Regions from separate parts of the Bacillus sp. AFS053548 genome, predicted to be linked through region 1. Evidence: predicted binding sites of a transcription regulator. Region 1 holds the regulator's gene; the other holds the start of a gene.
What was found. Region 1 encodes Rex, which represses fermentation and respiration genes when NADH is low (regulators of the CRP and FNR family bind a similar motif). Its sites were predicted from a motif close to TTGTGAAATATTTCACAA; they were not measured.

Region 1 (9,791 bases):
ACTATCTAAATCTAAATGGTTAGTAGGTTCATCAAGAATTAAGAAATTAGCTTTTTTCATCATAAGCTTAGCTAAAGCTAATCTAGCCTTTTCTCCACCACTTAAAGAGGTAACAATTTTTGTCACATCATCTCCAGAAAATAAAAAGTTCCCTAATATTGTTCGAATTTCTTGTTCGGCCATTAATGGATAATCATCCCAAAGTTCGTCTAATACTCTTTTATTAGAAGTTAGTTTTGCTTGCTCTTGATCATAATAACCAACTGAAACATTTGCACCAAAATCAATCGTTCCTTGTAATTTTTCTAAATCTCCAATAATCGTTTTAAGTAATGTCGATTTACCTACACCATTTGGACCGACTAATGCGACACTATCCCCTCGATTCAGTACGAATCTCATCGTATGATCGATTGTTGGGATACGATCATAGCCAATAAATAAATCTTGTACAGACAACACATCATTACCGCTTTGTTTTTCAATTGTAAATGAAAAATTAGCCGAAGACTCGTCACCAAGTGGCCTGTCTAATCGAACCATTCGATCTAATTGTTTCCTACGACTTTGAGCTCTTTTAGTAGTTGAAGCACGCGCAATATTACGCTGCACAAAATCTTCAAGTTTAGAGATTTCCTCTTGTTGCTTTTCGAACTGTTTTAACTCTTGTTCATATTGAGCTGCCTTTAGTTCAAGGTACTTACTATAATTCCCAACAAATCGTTGATGCTTATGGTTAGATATTTCATAAACAATATTAACAACTTGATCAAGAAAATATCGATCGTGGGAAACGATTAATACTGCACCAGGGTATGACTGTAAGTAGCGCTCTAACCAACTAAGAGTGTCAATATCTAAATGGTTCGTAGGCTCATCCAAGATTAACAAATCAGGCTTCGTTAATAATAGCTTACCTAATGCCAGTCTTGTCTTTTGTCCACCGCTTAACGAAGAAATTTTTGTTTCGTAATCTTCATTACTAAAACCTAAACCACTAATTATTGAACGAATATCTGCTTCAAACTGGTAACCACCGTTTTCTTTGAATGTATATTGAAGATGATCATATTCATTCATAACCTTGTCATAAACGGCTTGATTAGAATAGACATCCTCCCTAGTCATTTTAACTTCTAATTTTCTCATATTATCCTGCATCTCTACTAAATGATTAAATACAGAATAATATTCTTCCCAAATCGTTTTATCGCTTTGTAAACCAGAGTTTTGGGCTAGGTAGCCTACAGTAACGTCTTTAGGTTTATTTATTTCACCGCCATCATAGGATATTTCACCTGCTATGATTTTCAATAATGTAGATTTTCCTGCACCATTACGTCCAACAATGGCAACTCGATCACTCGTTTGAACTTCTAATTTTATATTTGAAAGTATAATGTCACTACCAAAATACTTTGAGACATTATTTACTTGTAAAAGAATCATGGATAACACCTCATTGCAAAATTTTTTATCTATGTAACTGTAGACTGTCAAAATTCTTAAATATAGTGTATATTTTACATTAGAACAAGTACTTTATTACTAAAATAAAGTCAAATTACACACCATAGTAAAAAGAATTACAGTAAGTGGGGGATTAAAAAATGGATTCGGAACAAATTAAAATTCCACAAGCTACTGCTAAACGTCTACCTTTATATTACCGTTTTATAAAGAATTTGTCTTTATCAGGTAAACAAAGAGTTTCTTCAGCAGAGTTAAGTGAAGCAGTAAAGGTAGATTCCGCTACAATCAGAAGAGATTTTTCATATTTTGGAGCACTTGGTAAAAAAGGTTATGGCTATAACGTAAATTATTTATTAACTTTTTTCTCGAAAGCGCTTAACCAGCATGAAGTTATGAAAGTTGCATTAATTGGTGTTGGTAATTTAGGAACTGCATTCTTACATTATAATTTTATAAAAAATAATAATACAAAAATTGAGATGGCATTTGATATTGATCCAAATAAAATAGGTACTGAAATAGGTGGAGTACCCGTTTATAATCTAGATCATCTAGAGGAAGTTATGAATGAAGATATTCAAATCGTTATTTTAACTGTTCCTGCACCTGTAGCACAATCAATAGCTGATCGATTAAAAGGAAAAAATATTAGAGGAATTTTAAATTTCACACCTGCACGAATTAGTGTACCAGAACATATTCGCATTCATCATATAGACTTAGCAGTTGAACTTCAAACATTGGCATATTTTTTACAACAATAAATTCATATTAAAATAAAAACCCCCAAAAACTTGGGGGTTTTTAATGTAAATTGATCTGCTGAAAAACGACAAAAGAGTTCATTAACATATGGGTTAAGATTGGTACCATAATTGAGTTTGTTCGTTTATACAGATAACAAAATACAAAACCGATTAGAAAGTAAGATAAAAAGAAGGGCAAGTCTCCATGCATAAGCGAAAAGATCGCTGAACTAATCCCAGCAGAAATAATAAATGGTAATCGATTATAAAGCCTTCTAAAAATGATTCGTCGAAAAATAATCTCTTCTAAAATTGGTGCAACCAGACTTGGGATGATAATAAAAGCCGGGTTAAGCTTAGCGATGTTTATGATATTTTGAGTATTTTCTGAGCCCTTATTTAAATCAAATACATAAATTAAAATTAAATTACAAACAATTTGAGTTAGCATTGTTATGAAGTAACCTAAAATAACCCAATTTATTATTGTACGATAATTAGTTTTTAGATTCTTTATTCCTTCATAAATGGGCTTATGTAATAAGATAAGAATAATAATTAATCCACTTACGAAACTAATACAACCCCATAATGCCACCGCTTCAAGAGAAGCTGTTTTCTGATCTACTCCAACGTATAAGTTACTATTTAATAAATAGGGCACCCCAAATACCGCTGAATATTGAAGAACGACATACGTTAATAAAATCCATAAATCTCTAGTTTTCAATACGTTAGCTCCTTTGTGTTGATATTTTTCATAACCCAAAGGTTTATAACAACACGTACATTATTTTACTCGTTTCTTTTGTTTCTTAAAAGAAATTTTCACTTTTTATTTTACTTTTGATTGTAAAGAAAAAAACTTATTAAATTTCGACAAGAAAAGTGCCTGCTTCGGGCTTGCAAAATTTTTTGATATTATTTAAACTAATAATTGTGTTAGCACTCAATATACATGAGTGCTAAAAAATAATGATTTGATTATTGAGGAGGTATTACACATGTTAAAGCCATTAGGTGATCGTGTTGTAATTGAGCTTGTTGAGTCTGAAGAAAAAACTGCTAGTGGTATCGTGTTACCAGGTAGTGCACAAGAAAAGCCACAAGAAGGCAAAGTTGTTGCAGTAGGTACTGGCCGAGTACTTGAAAATGGTGAGCGCGTAGCTTTAGAAGTATCTGTAGGTGACCGCATTATCTTCTCTAAATATTCAGGAACAGAAGTTAAGTACGGTGGTACTGAATACTTAGTACTTCGCGAAAACGATATACTTGCAATCATAGGTTAATAAAATAAAAATACTTAAATTAAAAAATATATTTTTTATATTATAAGGAGGTCATTTTCATGGCAAAGGACATTAGATTTGGTGAAGAAGCACGTCGCGCAATGTTACGTGGTGTAGACGCTTTAGCTGATGCTGTAAAAGTAACTTTAGGACCAAAAGGACGTAACGTAGTTCTTGAGAAAAAATTCGGGTCTCCATTAATTACAAATGATGGTGTTACAATCGCAAAAGAAATCGAATTAGAAGATGCATTTGAAAATATGGGTGCAAAATTAGTTGCTGAAGTTGCTAGCAAAACAAATGACGTTGCTGGGGACGGTACAACAACTGCGACAGTTTTAGCTCAAGCTATGATTCGTGAGGGTCTTAAAAACGTAACTGCTGGTGCAAATCCAATGGGTATCCGTAAAGGTATCGAAAAAGCAGTTGCTGTAGCAATCGAAGAATTAAAAACAATCTCAAAACCAATTGAAGGTAAAGAGTCAATCGCACAAGTTGCTGCAATTTCTTCAGCGGATCCAGAAGTTGGACAATTAATTGCTGAAGCAATGGAGCGTGTTGGTAATGATGGAGTTATTACTCTTGAAGAATCAAAAGGTTTCACAACTGAGTTAGAAGTAGTAGAAGGTATGCAATTTGACCGTGGATACTCTTCTCCTTACATGGTTACAAATTCAGAGAAAATGGTTGCTGAATTAGAAAATCCATATATTTTAATCACAGATAAAAAAGTAACAAACATTCAAGAAATCTTACCAGTACTTGAGCAAGTTGTTCAACAAGGTAAGCCACTATTAATCATTGCTGAGGATGTTGAAGGTGAAGCACAAGCAACGATCATCGTAAATAAATTACGTGGTACGTTCAATGCAGTTACTGTTAAAGCTCCTGGCTTCGGTGACCGTCGTAAAGCAATGTTAGAAGATATCGCGATCTTAACTGGCGGTGAAGTGATTACAGAAGAATTAGGATTAGATCTTAAAACAACTAACATCACTCAATTAGGTCGTGCTTCAAAAGTTGTAGTAACAAAAGAAAACACTACAATCGTTGAAGGTGCTGGTGAAACTGAAGCTATCCAAAGACGTATCGGCGTAATCCGTGCTCAATTAGAAGAAACTACTTCTGAATTTGATCGCGAAAAATTACAAGAGCGTTTAGCTAAATTAGCTGGTGGTGTAGCAGTAATCAAAGTTGGTGCTGCAACTGAAACTGAATTAAAAGAACGTAAATTACGTATTGAAGATGCGTTAAACTCAACACGTGCTGCAGTTGAAGAAGGTATTGTAGCAGGTGGTGGTACTGCATTAATGAGCGTATACAATAAAGTAGCTGCAATCGAAGCAGAAGGTGACGTAGCAACAGGTATCAACATCGTATTACGTGCACTTGAATCTCCGGTGCGTCAAATCGCTACAAATGCAGGTCTAGAAGGATCAGTAATTATTGAAAAATTAAAAGTTGCGGAAGTTGGCGTTGGTTTCAATGCTGCTAACGGACAATGGGTAAACATGATCGAAGAAGGGATCGTTGACCCAACTAAAGTTACACGTTCTGCACTTCAAAACGCAGCATCTGTTTCAGCTATGTTCTTAACAACTGAAGCAGTAGTAGCTGATATCCCTGAGAAAAATGCTCCAGCTATGCCTGACATGGGCATGGGCGGCATGGGCGGCATGATGTAATAAAGAAAAAACCCTTGAGCAATCAAGGGTTTTTTTTATGTTTATAAATAATAGTAATTGATATAATCCCCTATAGGTAGACAGGAAAAAAAGAGAACATGCTATGATGATCTTAACTGTTTATCTGTAAGGGGATTTTTTGTGGCAAAGAAAGTACAAAATTTATTTCCTTTAAAAACAAAAATATCAAATTCAAATCTTTTAAATCAAACCGTTTTCCATTATTGTTCGTTACTTATTAAAAGGAATCATGTAAATAATGAGGAGGCTTGCTTTTTTTATGCAAAAAATGAGTGACGCAGAGTTGATGCATCTAATAAAAGAAAAACATCGGCCTGCATTAGAAGAATTATATGATCGTTATATTAAAGTTGTATACTCGTTTAGTTTAAAATCAACGAAGGATCCAGAGAAATCAAAGGGAATCGTCCAGGCTGTATTTATGAGAATTTGGACCACGAAGAATGCTTATGATCCGGAAAAAGGTCAATTTATAAATTGGCTACTTACAATTACTAGAAATATCACTATCGATCATCATCGTAAGGAGAAAAAGGAACAATCTTTAATTGCAATTGGACAGGAACAATTGGAGCAAATACCGGAATACCCTTCCAATAATCCCGCCGAAATAGTGTCTAAGAAGTTGCTAAGAGAACAAATACAGCATGCTTATCAATACCTTTCAAACAGCCAAATCGAGCTAATTCAGTGGTTATATTGGGAAGGATATACACTTCGTGAAATAGCTGAGATGAAGCAAGAACCTATTGGAACGATTAAAAGTCGATTACATCAAACCTTAAAAATTTTAAGAAATAGGATGGAACCGGAGTTAGGGGGAATGAAAAATTGACTAATAATAAAGGTTGTTCATTTTCCAATGATTTAGTCTCATATATGCTCGGAGAAGTTACAGAAGAAGAAAAGATTTTATTTGAAGAACATATTTTAAATTGTGTATTTTGTCGTTTGGAAGTCCAAGAGATGGAGGAGGCATGGAATGTGATTCCGTTAAGTTTGGATGATGTAGAAGTTCCCACAGATTTAAAGGAAGATGTAATGAATTATATTTTTCAATCTGATAAATCTACTGTTAAAAATCCAATAGTTCGCTTTCGCAAATTCCTATACGTTTTGGCAGCTGCTATAATACTAGTTTCCTTTGTTGGCCTACTATGGAATAATCTTTACCTTAAACAAGAGTTAGCCCAGGTAAGTAAAAAGACAATCTCACCAACAGACGTTGTTCAAGTATATTCATTAAAATCTACCAATCCCGAAGTAAATTTAGCAAATGGAAATGCGTGGGTTTACAAGCAAGGTGCTCGAAAACAGATTGTTTTTAAACTACGAGGGCTTGCGACTACAAAAGGTACTGAGGCTTATCAAGCGTGGTTAATCCATGATGGAAAGCGAAGAAGTGCGGGAACTTTTCATGTTGATAAAAATGGTAATGGTTTTCTTACTTACGTTTTAAATGAAAAAGAGCAGTCTTTTGAAGCAATCGGTATTTCGCTTGAACCAGATGCAAATGGTATCCAGCCACGTGGAAAAAAAGTTTTAGGAACATAAAGTAAATTGCCCATGATTCAGTTAAAAGAATCATGGGCTAAAAGCTTCACTATTTTTTAATACTATTTGTTGGTGAAGTTATTAACCATCCAACAGGAGCTCCTCCAATTGCGTGAGTTAAAGTTCGATCTTCGATTACAGCTGGTTCAGAATTCCTCGCAATACTCCCGTCTTGTTTTACATTATAATATATGCTTCCATCATTAACGTTCTTATCTTTAAAGCTAAACATAACTGGATTATTAAACTTGGAAATTATTTCATTAGTCTTTGAATCCACCACTCTAAACGCAAAATTCATAATCACTTTTTCACCTTCTGGGGCATTTGTTTGGAAGGTACTATTATTCCCTTCTAGTACTTGAAAAACAACGTCACTACTAAACGTGCCCTTAGGAATATCAATTTTTATTCCACTATGACTAATTTTTGCAGCTCCACCTGCTTCAATTTTCTTTTCTGCAATTACTTTCGGAAATCCAAATTGGGTAAAATCAGTCGCAGCGAATGCCACTGCACTAAATAAAAGTATTGAAAATATCGACATAGCTGCTACAAAGGAAAAACGAATTTTTTTCATTAACATACATCTCCTTTTAATTTTTAAGTTTCATTAAAGGTAACGGATTAAATACTAGTACGGTTTGAAGGGAAATGTAATTTTTTAAAATTTTTATAAAGGTAAGGGGTGTATAAATTAACTGATAAAAAAACGGGGACTTTTATAGGTTTTTTATTTTTATGTTTCGATTATTTACTATTGGAGTAGTAGATAATGAGAATAACTAACTGGTATTAGATTGGAGAAATTGAATTAAATAAGACTTAGGCTTTATTGACTATATATAGTTTAACTATGTATAGTAAATTTGATAAAAGCAGAAAACCTTTGATGCGATATTGTAATTAAATTAAATAACTTTTTAAGGATGATTTAGATGAATTTTGGTTTATATAGAGGATGCCTTTTTGGTCTTTTATTTTCTATACCATTTTGGTTGATCATATTATGGCTTATATTTAAATAGAAAATAAAAAACCCCTTCGTGTAAGTAAAAAGCTACAAATACTTTCTACATTAAAGGGGGCTAGATCATTACTCTGAAAAAGTTATTTTTTAAACGATAAAGTCATGGAATATAGGTTCAATTAATTCTCCGCTATTTAATTGACCTCTACTTTTTATCACACATCGAACTAATGGTTCTACAAAAATATAATTTTTGTCTTCTCCAGTTTTTATATGCTTAGTTAGACTAAAGAAAGCTGTTTTTTGGCCAGTATTCATCCCGAACTCTACTATCCCTACATTTACATACTCATCATTTTTTAATTCCGAGATTAATAATCCCATTCCTTGTTTTTTATAGCCTGTTATATAGTAATTACTATATCTCCAGTTAATAATTTTTAACCAATTTAATGATCGATGTGCTGGTATATAAGTAGAATCTTTTGATTTAGCTACTATACCTTCAAGTCCAAGAGTTTTAATTTGCTCAAAAAACATCTCACCTTCCGACTCGATATAAAAACTTTTTTTAATTGATTCTTGATCAACTATAGTTTCTGAAAGGATTTTTTTTCGATAAGATAAAGGTTCTTTCATTAAGTTTTTATTTTTAAAACGTAAAATATCAAAAACGATATATGTTAATGGAAATTGTTTGCTTCCTTGTATTATTTTATATTCTTGAATAAAACTTACTCGATTGGTTGCAGCTTCCAAATCCTCTCTGCCGTCAGTATAACAAACTAAAACACCGTCTAAGTAACAATCATCTAAGTCGATATTTTCGAGTTCAGGGATTCTCTCCGTAATCTCGGTACCATTTCGATTAAAAAGTTTATTCTTTCCATTTTGCCTTTCAAGCATCATTCGAATACCATTTGATTTCAATTCAAAATAATGTTGATCAGAGTCAAATGGTTTATCAGCATTTTGTAATAACATTGGCTCAATAAACATTTTTCATTTCGCTATCATGATTGTTGCTTTTCAACATAATCAAGATTCCTTTCTTTTTCATTTGATATATATAAATAACATAAATATTTTTGTTTTCTTATATAGCAATAATTCACTCTATTTTTAGTCTTCCACTAGTTAATGTACTTTTAATTCAAATGTATTTCAAGTCATAACTCGTCTAATTTCACAATAAGATTAATTATCTTCTTATGAAAAGTGGTGTTATGAAATGGGGAGGAAAAATAATTTCAAAATTACAGAACCGATGTTGAACGAGTACTATGATTTGAGTCAAAAAAAGAAGGATATTGAAAATCAGTTAGAAGAATTACAAAAGATTTTTCATGGATACTTTGATCTTCAAGTTGGAATGAATGAAAAAGGTGAGCTAATTATTAATAATTTAAAACTTGAACGAATCATAAGAAAAAAAGAGAAATTTAATGAGGAGAAGACAATTAATAAATTAGAAGAACTAAACCTGGCTGATTTAATACAAATTGTTAGAAAACCAGATGGAGATAAAATCAAGTCTGCTATTAATTTGGGGTTGTTAAAAGAGAAAGATTTGGATGGTTGTATATCTGTTAATTCATCACAAGCAATTTATGTTAAACCACTAAAAAATAAGTAGTTTAGTTAAACATTTTGGGGAGTATCTAATACTCTCTTTTTTTGTATGTAACGATTTTTATCTTTCAGAATACTGTATTAATATACATGTCCAAGTATTCGAAAGATGATTGTTTGGACATGCCAATATTGAAAAGGAGTGCTAATTTTGGCAACTTGGAGAAATGATTTTATTTCGATGAACAAGTATACGAGGCCGTCAATAAAATTGAAAGAAGTTAGAAAAATTGTGCTTCATTGGACAGCCAATCCGGGGGCAAGTGCACAAAGTCACAAAAGGTATTTTAACGGTATAGCGATAAAAAATAAAACATATGCATCTGCTCATATTTTTGTTGATTCGAAAGAGGCAATCTGTATTATTCCGCTTGATGAAGTAGCTTATCATGCAAATGATCATTATGAAAGAAATAGTAAT
Region 2 (6,834 bases), on a different contig from region 1:
GAATACATTTCAATCCTTTTTCTGTTATTAACCCTAAATCCCCAGGTCCAGCACCAACAAATGAAATAAATCCAGATTTTTTTGTCATAAATCACACCGTAATATAAACAGAACCGTCGATTACTTCGGTTATATATGTTTTTACAATGCCATCATCAGGTTTTTGAACTTCACCAGTTATTAATGAAATTTTCCAGTCACGTAGAGGACAGAACACATATTCACCTGACACAATCCCTTCGGCAAGTGGTCCATTAGTCCCTGGACATATACTTTCGATTGCACGAACATCTTCATTTGATAATCGGAATAATGCGATTGATTCCCCTTTTACAACTACTTCCTTTCCAATTTGTATTGGTAAAGATGCTAGGTCAATAATCTTAATTTTCTCCGTTGTTGAAATCATTTTATTGCTCCTCTCTAGTTTAAAATTACTTTCTGATAATCTCGTATAGTTCTAATTGATTAGTAAGCGCTTGGCCCCATGCTTCTTCATATGTTGATTTTGCTTGGTCAAATTTCTCTACTAAAGCATTTTGTTGTTCCTTGTTTAACAATACTTTTCTAATCGTTTCCACTCCAGTTCGCTCTACCCATGGAGCAGTTCGTTCCCCGTATACACCCGTTTCACGATAATATTGAACATAAGCTTTTGCCATGTGGACTACTTCTTCTTCTGTTGTCAGAGTCGTTAATAAATCGCATTCTCGGACTTCTGTTCCACCATTACCACCTATATAAAGCTGGAAGCCATTTTCCACACAAATTACTCCAAAGTCTTTAGTAAGCACTTCTGCGCAATTTCGAGGACATCCTGTAACACCCATTTTCATCTTATGTGGAGTGTCAACCATTTCGATTGCTTTCTCTAATTGGATTCCTAAGCCTAGAGAATCTTGCGTTCCAAATCGACAAAATCGATTGCCGACGCACGACTTAACATTTCTAAGCGACTTAGAATAAGCATAACCCGAACGCATCCCTAATTCTTTCCAAACTTTCGGTACATCTTCTTTTTTAACACCATACAAACCAACACGGCTCGCACCAGTAACTTTAACTAAAGGTACGTTGAATTTATTTGCTACTTCACCAAGTTTAATTAATTCATCACCAGTCGTTACTCCCCCATACATTCGCGGTACAATTGAGAATGACCCATCTTTTTGGATATTCCCTTCCATTCGTTCATTGACGAAACGTGATGATTTATCATCCTGATAATCATTTGGATGCATCATTCTTAAATAATAATTTAGAGCTGGACGGCATTTTGAACAACCTTCTTCATTTTCAAATCCTAATACAATTCGAACCTCTCTAGGAGTTTGTAATCCTTTTTCTTCGATTTCATTAATAACTTCATCACGAGATAATGTTGTACATCCACACATACCAGGCTTTGTGGCATTGGGATCAAATGTATCACCTAATGTAACTGCTAAAATACTTTCAACCATTCCTTTACACTTTCCACATGATGCGCCAGCCTTTGTGCAACTTTTCACATCTTCAAACGTAGTAAGCTCTTGTTCTAAAATTGATTGAACGATTGTTCCTTTCGTGACGCCATTACATCCACAAACTGTATCATTAGCACTCATAGTAAGAACAAAATCTTCACCGGAGTCCTCTCCTGATTTATGGAGAATAGAAGCACTTGTATATTCCTTTATATTTATTTCATTTTTCAACATGTTGAATAATCGATTTCCATCCGATGCGTCACCATATAAAACTACTCCAACAACTTTTTCATCTTTCACAATTACTTTTTTGTATAGTCCGGCAAATTGGTCATTTACAATGATTGCTTGCATATCTTCTCCTTCATGGATTAATCCACCAGAGAATAAATCACAACCAGATACTTTTAACTGAGTTGATAAAATACTTCCTTTATATCCGTTCGTTGAATTACCAGTCATATGCTCTGCAAGCACAATCCCTTGTTCGTACAGCGGTGCTACTAAACCATAGGTAGTTCCGTTATGTTCGACGCATTCACCTACTGCATAAATTGATGGTTCAGATGTTTGCATAAAATCGTTAACTACTATTGCACGGTTAGCATTGATTCCTGCTTCTTTTGCTAAAGAAATATTAGGTCTAATTCCTACTGCCATTACGACTAAATCACAATCTAATGAAGTTCCATCTGAGAAACTTATTCCTTCTAAACGATTTGTTCCATTTATTGAAATCGTTTGTTTCTCCATTAAGAAATTCATGCCCTGTGCTTCTAAATCTTTTTTTAACATTTTCGCAGCAGTTGCATCTAATTGTTGTTCCATTAAAGTAGGTAGTAGGTGAACAACATGAACTTCCATTCCTCGGTCAATTAAGCCTCTTGCTGCTTCTAAACCTAATAGGCCTCCCCCAATTACTACGGCTTTTTTATATTTTTTTGCATAATCTATCATTAATTCAGTATTTTGAATTGTTCGGAAACCGATAACTCCTTGAAGATCATTTCCTGGTATAGGTAGGATAAAGGCACTAGATCCAGTAGCTAAAATAAGCTCATCATATGAAATCGTTTTTCCTTTTTCTGTTTCGACTTTTTTTTCTGCAGGAGAGATTTTTGACACTTTTTCGTTTGTAAGGAGAGTAATATTATTTTCTATATACCAGTTCCAATCATTTATATTGATTTCATCGAAGGTTGTTTTTCCTTGCAATACATTTGATAACATGATCCTGTTATAGTTTGGATAAGGTTCATCACCTATTATTGTGATTTCAAATAAATCTTTATTTCTTTTTAAAATCTCTTCTATACATCGAACTCCTGCCATTCCATTTCCAATCATCAATAATTTTCTTTTCATCTCTACTGTCCCCCAAATACAATTTGTGAACTTTTTCACATGTTTTACTGAAAAAAATCAACTTCATCATTCATTACTTGCTTTTCCCTTCTAAATACAAGTTTAGTATAACGGATAAAGTAATTTATTACTGGAAAATATTTGACAAAATTTTGAACAAAATGATTAGTCCTTTTTACTAAAAAACCTCCAAAACTAAAATTAGCCTCAGAGGTTATGAATTTATTTTTTCTTTTTTAATTTTTCTTCAGCTTTTTTAATATCCTCAAGTTCCCTATACTTTACAATCATTTTTATCAAATCAAATGGAAGTGGATCGTTTATTGGAAATTGTACAGATCCTTTAGCGCCTTTATAAATTGATAATTCTTCTTTAAATGCTGCAATCCCACTTGCCCCAGGGTAAAATCCAATATGATTTTTAAATGCAGCAAAATGTACTAAATTTTTATTTAGTGCAAATGTAGGCATCTGGTAACTAATTCTTTCAACCGCATTTGGTACAACTTCTTTTACACTCTTCCTCAAAGCTTGTAATTTTTCCTGAACATCTGGCTGAAATTGTGAAATATATTCATCAATCGTTTCAAATGATTTTTTAGTACTTTCCATAAATCCTCCTTTAACAAATTATCCTGCTTTTTCTGTTTTATCTCCAGAAAGTGAATTAATTCTTCTAAGTGAAGGGAATAAATACATCCAAAGTCCTGCAACTAGTATCGTTCCAAGTCCTCCTACAAATACAGCTGGTACGGCACCAATTAATCCAGCCATTGTTCCAGATTCAAATTCTCCAAGCTGATTCGAAGTTCCAATAAATAGCGAATTTACAGCATTTACTCTGCCTCTCATATCATCCGGTGTCTGAAGCTGAACAAGTGAAGAACGTATTACTACGCTGACCACATCTGAAGCTCCGATTATAAATAATGCAATTAACGAGATGACTAAGCTTGTTGAAATTGCAAATAGCATTGTTGCCAATCCAAAAATACCTAACGCTGCAAATAATATCGGACCAAAAGATCTTTTAAGTGGGAAATAAGCTAAAATTAGAGACATTATTAATGCTCCAACAGCTGGTGCAGTACGCATCAGACCTAAGCCCCAAGCTTCTGTATGTAAAATATCTTGCGCATAAATTGGTAAAAGTGCTGTAGCTCCTCCAAGTAAAACGGCAAATAGATCAAGTGAAATAGTTCCTAAAATGATTGGGTGTTTATAGACAAATTCTAACCCCATAAGCATTGTACGTAAAGTTACTGGCTCTGCTTTACGGATAAATTCACTATCTAATTTTATAAAAATTGTTAAGATTGATGAAAGTATTAAAGCAATTGCTGACGTTGCATATACGTATGCTGGTCCTACTGAAAATAAAACACCACCAAGAGACGGCCCAAGTATTTGTGCTGTTTGACCTGCCGATGTACTCCAAGAAATAGCTTGTTGTAAAATAGACTTTGGCACAACTTGAGGTAATAACGCCGAAGAAGCAGGTCCTTCAAATGATCGGCATGCACCGAGTATAAAAGCTGCAATTAATATTTCCTCCCTGCTAAGCCAATTAGCAAAATTACCATATAAAAGAAGTCCTGCTATTAAAGCTTCTACCATTTGGCATATGAAAACAATTTTCCGACGATCCACTCTGTCAGCAACCTGACCAACTACTAAAGTAAGTAAGACCATTGGAATAAATTGTGCTAAACCTACTAGACCTAGACTAAACGCGTCATGTGTCAAATCATACATTTGCCATCCAATTGCTACCGATAGCATCTGAAATGAAGTCGAAGTAAACATTCGAGAGACCCAAAAATTTGTAAATGAAGTCCCTTTAAAGATCGATTTTTTTGATGCAGACAAATTCAAACTCTCCCCTTTTTAACTCTAACAAATAGCAAATTGAATATTTATACTATTGATAAAATTTAAATACATACCATTATACTATTTTGACTCTGAATTTGTGGATTAATTCAACTTACATTTAATGAATTTTAATAATTGGAAAGCTCTTTTTTTAAATGGAACATCTATTAGAAAATAACTCTATTTTTCAAATTATTTCCATATAAAAAACACTTCTCTAATTAAAGAATGGTTTTTTAAAGTTGTAACGTAATTAATGAACTGCAGTTGAAATTAAAACAAAACCTTCATATCCATTTGTAGCTATTTCATCGCATTTTTTACGATAAGGTAAAATTTGAAATTCTCGTAGTTTTACTTTAATATTTGCCCCAGTGTACCATGAACCAGTTTTTGTAAATAGTTTTACCTCAACAGTAAAACGATATGTGAAATCCGCTATAAAAAAACTTGGTGCTAACAATCGCTCTCATGCTGTTGGTGAATTAATTCGAAAAGGAATTATTTCTTAAATTATGAAAGCGCTTTTAAACCTAAAAAAAACACTAATCCTTTTATGTAAAAGATTAGTGTAATTTTTTACTTAATCAAGCGAAATCCAATTATTTTTTAATGCAAAAATCACTGCATTTAATCTGTCAGTTACCTGTAATTTTTGGATTATATTTGAAACATGATTTTTAACAGTTTTACTCGAAATAAATAATTCAGATCCTATTTGAATATTGGAATATCCTTGAACTAGAAGTTGTAAAATTTCAATTTCTCTTTTCGTCAAAAGATCATTCATAGCTTCATAATCTAGTTCTTTCTTTTTCTTTCCATTCTCAAGAAGACGTGTATTTTCTTGAATGATTAAATTTGTCAATCGTGAATCTAAGAAGAATTGGCCATTTTGAACTTTTCTTACAATATATAATAAATATTCTTCATCAATGTCAGTTAAGCAAATTCCATTTACCCCAAGTTTCATTAAACTCTCTATTTCTTTATAATCCATGTTATTTTTTATGATTACTATATTAATGTTCTGATCACGTAACTTTAAAAGCTGAGATTTTATTCCCATCTCTTCATTTTTCACATGACAAATAAAAAATGTTTCATTTAAATCGCTTGTGTTAATTTCATGAAAATCTATTTTTCTAGCATCCAGATTATGATGTACTAAAATTGTACATATTCCTGATACAAATAGAGTATTTTCAACAAAAATAAATGTTTTATTTTCGTGGTGATTAAACTCATTGTTAGTAAACATTTTTATTCCCAACTTTCAACAGTAATTAGATTCAATTACTGATATTTTATTGCCTAATCCTAATTAATCCTATAAAATTAAATGGAATTAAGTAGTATTTTACATTGTTTACGAAAGAAATTATATTTCATATATGTTAAGCTATTGTTAAGTAATACTTAACAATGTAATGCACTTAGATATATTAAACTATTGATAGGATGTTTTTATATTAGGAGGTTAATATGAACTTTGAACAACTAGAATATGTTGTAAGTATCGCGAATGAAAAGTCGATTTCAAAGGCAGCGAAAAAATTGCATATTTCTCCTTCTGGGGTTAGTCAAGCCATTAGTCAACTTGAAAGAGAATTAGAAATAAATATATTTAATCGTTCTAGAGGAGGAATTACCTTAACTTTTGAGGGAGAGTTAGTATTATCTAGGTCGATTGAAATTTTAAATAATTTAAAAGATTTAAAAGAACAGCTTTCGGATTTTAAGGAAACTAGAGTAAAGCATATGAAAATTGCATGTGCACCTACTTTTACTTATATAATTCACGAAGTTTTAAAAAAATACTCTAGTAATAACAATGGAGCAACTATTGAATTAATTGAACAAGGTACACCTCAGATTATTAACAATTTAGCAAAAGAAGACTATGACTTAGCGTTAGTTGTATCTTCAAAAGCGGAATTAGAAAAGGAAAATAATATTAATTATGAATTTATAAGTAAAGGAAATGTTTGCATTTTAGTAGGTAAAAATTCTCCTTTATATGAATTAGACTATGTCACATCTGAAGAATTACTATACCAAAAAGTTATAATGTATAATGTTTCTAATAAAAATTTTCTACAATTAGCTAAAAAATTTAAAAATG

Region 2: the regulator Rex is predicted to act here: its motif matches at 2,858-2,875, upstream of nirB (nitrite reductase large subunit NirB).

What each region holds. Positions count from the first base shown of each region.
Region 1 is NZ_NUHI01000031.1:3,816-13,606, forward strand. Features, by position in the region: gene abc-f (ribosomal protection-like ABC-F family protein) at 1-1,449, opposite strand, end outside; gene CN946_RS16930 (redox-sensing transcriptional repressor Rex) at 1,611-2,237, shown strand; gene CN946_RS16935 (CPBP family intramembrane glutamic endopeptidase) at 2,278-2,949, opposite strand; gene groES (co-chaperone GroES) at 3,224-3,508, shown strand; gene groL (chaperonin GroEL) at 3,568-5,193, shown strand; gene CN946_RS16950 (RNA polymerase sigma factor) at 5,474-6,049, shown strand; gene CN946_RS16955 (anti-sigma factor) at 6,046-6,768, shown strand; gene CN946_RS16960 (hypothetical protein) at 6,818-7,348, opposite strand; gene CN946_RS16965 (ATP-dependent DNA ligase) at 7,886-8,737, opposite strand; gene CN946_RS16970 (hypothetical protein) at 8,970-9,374, shown strand; gene CN946_RS16975 (peptidoglycan recognition protein family protein) at 9,522-9,791, shown strand, end outside.
Region 2 is NZ_NUHI01000042.1:23,794-30,627, forward strand. Features, by position in the region: gene cobA (uroporphyrinogen-III C-methyltransferase) at 1-88, opposite strand, end outside; gene nirD (nitrite reductase small subunit NirD) at 92-409, opposite strand; gene nirB (nitrite reductase large subunit NirB) at 435-2,834, opposite strand; gene CN946_RS20215 (iron chaperone) at 3,057-3,446, opposite strand; gene CN946_RS20220 (MFS transporter) at 3,465-4,703, opposite strand; gene CN946_RS23590 (hypothetical protein) at 4,963-5,172, opposite strand; gene CN946_RS23890 (response regulator transcription factor) at 5,293-5,970, opposite strand; gene CN946_RS20235 (LysR family transcriptional regulator) at 6,195-6,834, shown strand, end outside.